DNA from 2 places in the Exiguobacterium sp. N4-1P genome. Region 2 is predicted to be linked to the other one. Evidence: a T-box and tRNA genes for the amino acid it is inferred to sense, from the RefSeq annotation. Region 2 holds a T-box; the other holds one or more tRNA genes.
The links. A T-box is a leader RNA that pairs with one kind of tRNA and senses whether it is charged. The one in region 2 lies ahead of serS (serine--tRNA ligase), so its partner is inferred to be a tRNA-Ser.
Positions count from the first base shown of each region.

Region 1: it encodes a tRNA-Ser, which carries the amino acid that the T-box ahead of serS (serine--tRNA ligase) is inferred to sense. The anticodon was not compared.

Region 1 is NZ_CP022237.1:17,470-20,885, reverse strand. Features, by position in the region: gene A0126_RS15655 (deoxynucleoside kinase) at 1-602, shown strand, start outside; gene A0126_RS15650 (DinB family protein) at 1,067-1,531, opposite strand; tRNA gene A0126_RS15645 (tRNA-Ser) at 1,637-1,726, opposite strand; tRNA gene A0126_RS15640 (tRNA-Ser) at 1,761-1,851, opposite strand; tRNA gene A0126_RS15635 (tRNA-Ser) at 1,887-1,977, opposite strand; gene serS (serine--tRNA ligase) at 2,115-3,392, opposite strand.
Region 2 is NZ_CP022236.1:10,138-13,553, forward strand. Features, by position in the region: gene pdxT (pyridoxal 5'-phosphate synthase glutaminase subunit PdxT) at 1-393, shown strand, start outside; gene A0126_RS00065 (D-alanyl-D-alanine carboxypeptidase family protein) at 481-1,725, shown strand; T-box leader at 1,738-1,945, shown strand; gene serS (serine--tRNA ligase) at 2,007-3,284, shown strand.

The DNA of each region.
Region 1 (3,416 bases), on a different contig from region 2:
GAAAATCGACGATCACGAATGGTCTAGCAGACGCACTCGGCTTCCGGACATCTCTTGAAAAAGTCGATACGAACCCTTATCTCGATAAATTCTACCACGATTTCGAGCGCTGGAGCTTCCACTTACAAATCTATTTCTTAGCGGAACGGTTTAAAGAACAAAAGAAAATTTTCCAATACGGTGGTGGTTTCATCCAAGACCGTTCCATCTACGAAGATACAGGCATTTTCGCGAAGATGCACTTCGAAAAAGGAACGATGTCACCAACGGATTACGAAACGTACTCCAGTTTGTTCGATGCGATGGTCATGACGCCATTTTTCCCGCATCCGGACTTGTTGATTTATCTGGAAGGATCGTTTGAACAGGTGCTCGACCGGATTCGTCTCCGCGGACGCGAGATGGAACAGCAAACACCAATCGAGTACTGGGAAGAGATGTACGAACGGTATACGAACTGGATCAATAACTTCACGATTTGTCCGGTCCTTCGTTTATCCATCGATGAATATGATCTTCTCAATGAACCGGAGTCGATTGAACGTATCCTCTCGAAAATCGATAAACAACTTGAAGTCGCCCGGATTGCAAAAACACGTTGATTCCTCAAAAGCCCCTCGACAGTCGTCGAAGGGCTTTTGCGTGTAGACAAACTCTTATGAAGCGTGAACATGCGATAACGAAAGACAATCCGGTCGCGCTTCCCTGTCTCGCCTCGTCTTCAAAGCGGCAATCTTCCGCGCCGCTACAGCAAAGCTGCAGGGTCGCGACCGATTGCTTTTCGCGGTTCTAAGCGATTCGAGACGGATTGCGCCCTAAACCGTCTGCATGACTGGCTTTTCGTCATAGTGTTACCTAAAAAGCGTCACGTTTCGTTGACTCCTGCGGGGAAAAGTGCGTGTTTAACGCACGTTCAGAGGCAGGAAAGACCCTGCCTCTTGTCCGTTAGGACGAAGGAGCAACGGCTTGCGCCTCGCCCGAGGAAAGCAACGAAAAAAGACGCTTGATCTCCCGATGGCACTTTGTCTACAGCCTGAGCCCCTCGACAGTCGTCGAAGGGCTTTTTTTAGCGTGCTGTTACTTGTTTGATTTGGTCGATGTGATGTAAGTCGTGCTGTTTCATCGCGCCAAGCAAGTCGACGATCATCATCGTTTTCCCGTTCGAAGTGAACGTATCCATCAAACGTTCTTCCGGAATCAAATCAACGGCCCGGCTTAATAGGTCACGGCTGACTAAGAATTCATCAATCGTTAAGATTCGTTGCTGCTCGCGACTCATCTTCGCCGCTTCTTCGTTGACTTCCTGACTGTTCGGCTTCACACGGAATGGTTCGTCCGCCAACATGAATGGAAGACGTTCTGCCACCATGAAGCGGTCCCACGGTGACAAGTGACCTACGATTTCAGCAATCGTCCATTTGCCTTCCGCATATGAGCTACGCCACGCGTCTTCCGGGATGTGTTCGAGTTCACGGACGAAGTTCATCGTTTCTTTATAGTGAGTGAGTAAGGTTTCTTTTGTATTGGTCATATCAAGTGCTCCTTCTTCCTTTTTACATGTAGGAAAACATAGCATGCGAACGGATCTTGGTGCAATAAAAAAGCACCTCACACGATGTGAGATGCTCGATATAAGCGGAGTCGGTGGGATTCGAACCCACGCGGGCCTTACGACCCCTAACGGATTTCGAGTCCGTCCCCTTCAGCCGGGCTTGGGTACGACTCCATGTTAAATTTATTTTTGGGTAAAAAAAAAGAAGTGGAGGAGGCGGTGGGATTCGAACCCACGCACGGCTTTCGCCGCCTGACGGTTTTCAAGACCGTTCTCTTAAACCACTTGAGTACGCCTCCAAGTTATATGTAGTTTTCAGGTAAAAAAAAAGAAATGGAGGAGGCGGTGGGATTCGAACCCACGCACGGCTTTCGCCGCCTGACGGTTTTCAAGACCGTTCTCTTAAACCACTTGAGTACGCCTCCGTACTTATAATCGAGCAAATTGTAACGTGCTTGCCTTCCTGACATAAATTATAATAGCATCTTGGTTTTACTCTGTAAAGACCTTTTCTAAAAAAACTTTTTAAAAGTATAAAGGGGGAAGGCTCCCCCTTTTCTACTTATGCTTGAATCACTTTGAGTCCACCCATGTATGGACGAAGTACTTCTGGAATAATAACTGAACCATCTGCTTGTTGATAGTTCTCTAAGATGGCTGCGACCGTCCGGCCAACAGCAAGCGCAGAACCGTTTAATGTATGCACGAATTCCGGTTTTGCATTCGCTTCCCGGCGGAAACGAATTTGTGCCCGGCGCGCCTGGAAATCTTCAAAGTTTGAACAAGAAGAAATCTCGCGGTAAACGCCTTGGCTCGGCATCCAGACTTCGATATCGTATTTCTTCGCTGCTGTGAATCCAAGATCCGCTGTACACATGCTGAGGACTTGATACGGTAATTTCAATCGTTTAAGCACTTCTTCGGCTTGACCAGTCAACAGTTCAAGTTGTTCATAAGACTCTTCCGGCTTAACGAAACGAACGAGCTCCACTTTGTTGAATTGGTGTTGACGAATCAGGCCTCGTGTATCACGGCCGGCAGATCCGGCTTCTGAGCGGAAACACTGGCTGTATGCTGCATAACCGATCGGTAATTGGCTTGCTGCCAAGATTTCATCCCGGTGCATGTTCGTCACCGGCACTTCCGCTGTCGGCACGAGGAAGTAGTTCGTCTCTTCGACTTTGAACGCATCTTCTTCAAATTTCGGAAGTTGACCTGTTCCTGTCATTGATTCGCGGTTGACCATGAGTGGCGGTAAAATTTCCGTATAGCCGTTTTCATCTTGATGCATGTCCATCATGAAGTTGATTAACGCACGTTCGAGACGTGCACCTGCCCCACGATAGAAAACGAAGCGACTTCCTGTGACTTTCCCTGCCCGTTCCACGTCGACGATTTTTAATTGCTCCATCAAATCCCAATGCGGGACGGCGTCGAAGTCAAAGGCCGGTTTATCACCCACTTCACGGATGACGACATTATCATCCTCTGAAGAACCGATCGGGACGCTGTCATGCGGAATGTTCGGGATACCAAGCAACAGTTGATTCAACGTCGCTTCGACTTCGCGCAACTCGTCGTCGATTCCTTTAATCTCATCTCCGACAGTTCGCATCGCGGCAATTGCCTCGTCGGCATTTTCTTTATTGCGTTTGAGTTCTGCAATTTTTTTCGTCGCGTCATTTCGTTCCGCTTTTAAGACCTCGGTCCGGGCAATCAGTTCACGACGTTTTTCATCTAACGCGATGAACCGATTCATGTCCGTTAAATCTTCTCCGCGGTGTGCAAGTTTTTCTTGGATTGCGTCAAAATCCTGACGCAGACGTTTAATATCAATCATGTGTATTCCTCCTTTTTTTCAATA
Region 2 (3,416 bases):
CTTCGACAAAAAATAAAGACGTTACCGATGTTCGGGACGTGCGCCGGGATGATTTTATTAGCGACGGAACTTGAACAAGGAGATGTTCACCTCGGGGCAATCCCGATGAAAGTGAAACGAAATGCGTTCGGTCGCCAAGTGGACAGTTTTGAAACGATGCTAGCCGTCGACGGAATCGGGGCGGACATTGAAGCTGTCTTTATTCGAGCCCCTTATGTCGAACGAATCGATCAAGCGACCCGCGTTCTCGCTCGCATTGACGACGAGATCGTCGTCGTCGAAACAGACATGCATCTCGCCTGTTCGTTTCATCCGGAATTAACGAACGATACCTGTTTGCATCGTTACTTTATTGAAAAAGTAAAACAGCAACGTTCGGTTCACGTCATCTAACGACAAAAAAAGTATCCTTCAGTTCAAGCTGTCGGATACTTTTTTTATGCTACACTGAGGGTATAAATGAATTGAAGGAGAGGAACGATGAAACGACTTTTCATACTCTTCTTGAGCGTCCTTTTACTGACGACGAGTCTACTCCCAGTGACGAGTTATGCCGAGGTACCGACGATCAAGGCAGAATCCTACATCATGGTCGATGCTGTGACCGGTAAAGTATTGTTAGAAGAACAAGCCGATTTGGCTTTACCTCCGGCTTCGATGACGAAATTGATGACACTTTACTTAGTCCGACGTCAAATCGAACAAAAGAAACTAAGCTGGAACAAAAAAGTTCAACCAAGCCAAAAAGTACTCAAATTAGCAGGCACACCAGGATTGGCACGGGTGCCGTTAAGCAATCGTACATATACCGTTCGTGAGCTCTATGATGCAGCGTTCATCAAGTCAGCTAATGATGCGGCTGTATTACTTGCTGAAGTCGTTGCCGGAATAGAACAAAAATTCGTCAAGCTGATGAATGAGACGGCGAATACATTTGGGATGGACAATACAGAATACTCAAATGCATCGGGACTCGATGCAGTCGATGCAGCCTTACCGGGGACGAACTTGATGACAGCGACCGACATTGCACTACTCGTCATTCGTTTTATTAAAGATTATCCCGATGTCTTAGATGTCACGAGTCGTTCTTCGATGAAACTGGATGGCATCACACTCCAAAACTCCGATAAGATGTTGAAAGATCAAAAGTACGCGTATCCCGGGATGCGTGGGATGAAGACAGGGACGACTGATCTTGCCGGATATTGTTTTGCCGGTGTCGCGACGAAAGATAACATGACGATCATTACAGTCGTCATGCGGACGACATCCGATCAAGCGCGGTTTGCAGAAACAAAAAAGTTACTCGATTATGGCTTCTCATCGTTTGAGCCGTTGACTTATTACGGAAAAGGCGAGCGGATTAAAGACGTCTTCCCGATTCGTGGTGCGGAAGAAACAGACTATGACGTCATCACGGATGCATCGCTTTACGTGACGGTGCCGAAGAACGCAGCAACCCGTCCACCCGTATTTACGTTTAATCTGACCCATGCTCCAATCAAGAATGGCGCAAGTGTCGGAACGGTTCAAGTGAAGGATGAAGGCATGTACTTGCCGGGGTTTGATGTGCCGAGATCACTTCTCTATAGTGCGGAGCGAATCGCTTTGGCGAGCTTCAAGACCCGTTTGTTCCGGGCGATTGCGGCCTGGTCTGATAAAATTGATGATGCGATTCGTAAACCGGGACTTGTCAATCTCAAACAGGATAGTGTAAAGTAGAGCTAATCTCATAACGATGCAATGAACGGACCAAGTAAAGGAATTTATTCTGTTAAGAGAGCTAGTGGTTGGTGTGAACTAGTCAGAAGGATGCCTTGAATCGAGCCGGATCGCACACCTTGCGAACAAGGTGCGGGTACGCCCGTTATCGCGTCTTTGAGTTGGCTAGTACGACTAGCAATGAGGGTGGCAACGCGGATCCAGGTGATTCGTCCCTCTTCGGTTTTTATACCGGAGAGGGATGGATTGCCTTTTTTTATTGAAAAAAAGGAGGAATACACATGATTGATATTAAACGTCTGCGTCAGGATTTTGACGCAATCCAAGAAAAACTTGCACACCGCGGAGAAGATTTAACGGACATGAATCGGTTCATCGCGTTAGATGAAAAACGTCGTGAACTGATTGCCCGGACCGAGGTCTTAAAAGCGGAACGAAATGACGCGACGAAAAAAATTGCAGAACTCAAACGCAATAAAGAAAATGCCGACGAGGCAATTGCCGCGATGCGAACTGTCGGAGATGAGATTAAAGGAATCGACGACGAGTTGCGCGAAGTCGAAGCGACGTTGAATCAACTGTTGCTTGGTATCCCGAACATTCCGCATGACAGCGTCCCGATCGGTTCTTCAGAGGATGATAATGTCGTCATCCGTGAAGTGGGTGATAAACCGGCCTTTGACTTCGACGCCGTCCCGCATTGGGATTTGATGGAGCAATTAAAAATCGTCGACGTGGAACGGGCAGGGAAAGTCACAGGAAGTCGCTTCGTTTTCTATCGTGGGGCAGGTGCACGTCTCGAACGTGCGTTAATCAACTTCATGATGGACATGCATCAAGATGAAAACGGCTATACGGAAATTTTACCGCCACTCATGGTCAACCGCGAATCAATGACAGGAACAGGTCAACTTCCGAAATTTGAAGAAGATGCGTTCAAAGTCGAAGAGACGAACTACTTCCTCGTGCCGACAGCGGAAGTGCCGGTGACGAACATGCACCGGGATGAAATCTTGGCAGCAAGCCAATTACCGATCGGTTATGCAGCATACAGCCAGTGTTTCCGCTCAGAAGCCGGATCTGCCGGCCGTGATACACGAGGCCTGATTCGTCAACACCAATTCAACAAAGTGGAGCTCGTTCGTTTCGTTAAGCCGGAAGAGTCTTATGAACAACTTGAACTGTTGACTGGTCAAGCCGAAGAAGTGCTTAAACGATTGAAATTACCGTATCAAGTCCTCAGCATGTGTACAGCGGATCTTGGATTCACAGCAGCGAAGAAATACGATATCGAAGTCTGGATGCCGAGCCAAGGCGTTTACCGCGAGATTTCTTCTTGTTCAAACTTTGAAGATTTCCAGGCGCGCCGGGCACAAATTCGTTTCCGCCGGGAAGCGAATGCAAAACCGGAATTCGTGCATACATTAAACGGTTCTGCGCTTGCTGTTGGCCGGACGGTCGCAGCCATCTTAGAGAACTATCAACAAGCAGATGGTTCAGTTATTATTCCAGAAGTACTTCGTCCATACATGGGTGGACTCAAAGTGATTCAAGCATAAGTAGAAAAGGGGGAGCCTTCCCCCTTTATACTTTTAAAAAGTTTTTTTAGAAAAGGTCTTTACAGAGTAAAACCAAGATGCTATTATAATTTATGTCAGGAAGGCAAGCACGTTACAATTTGCTCGATTATA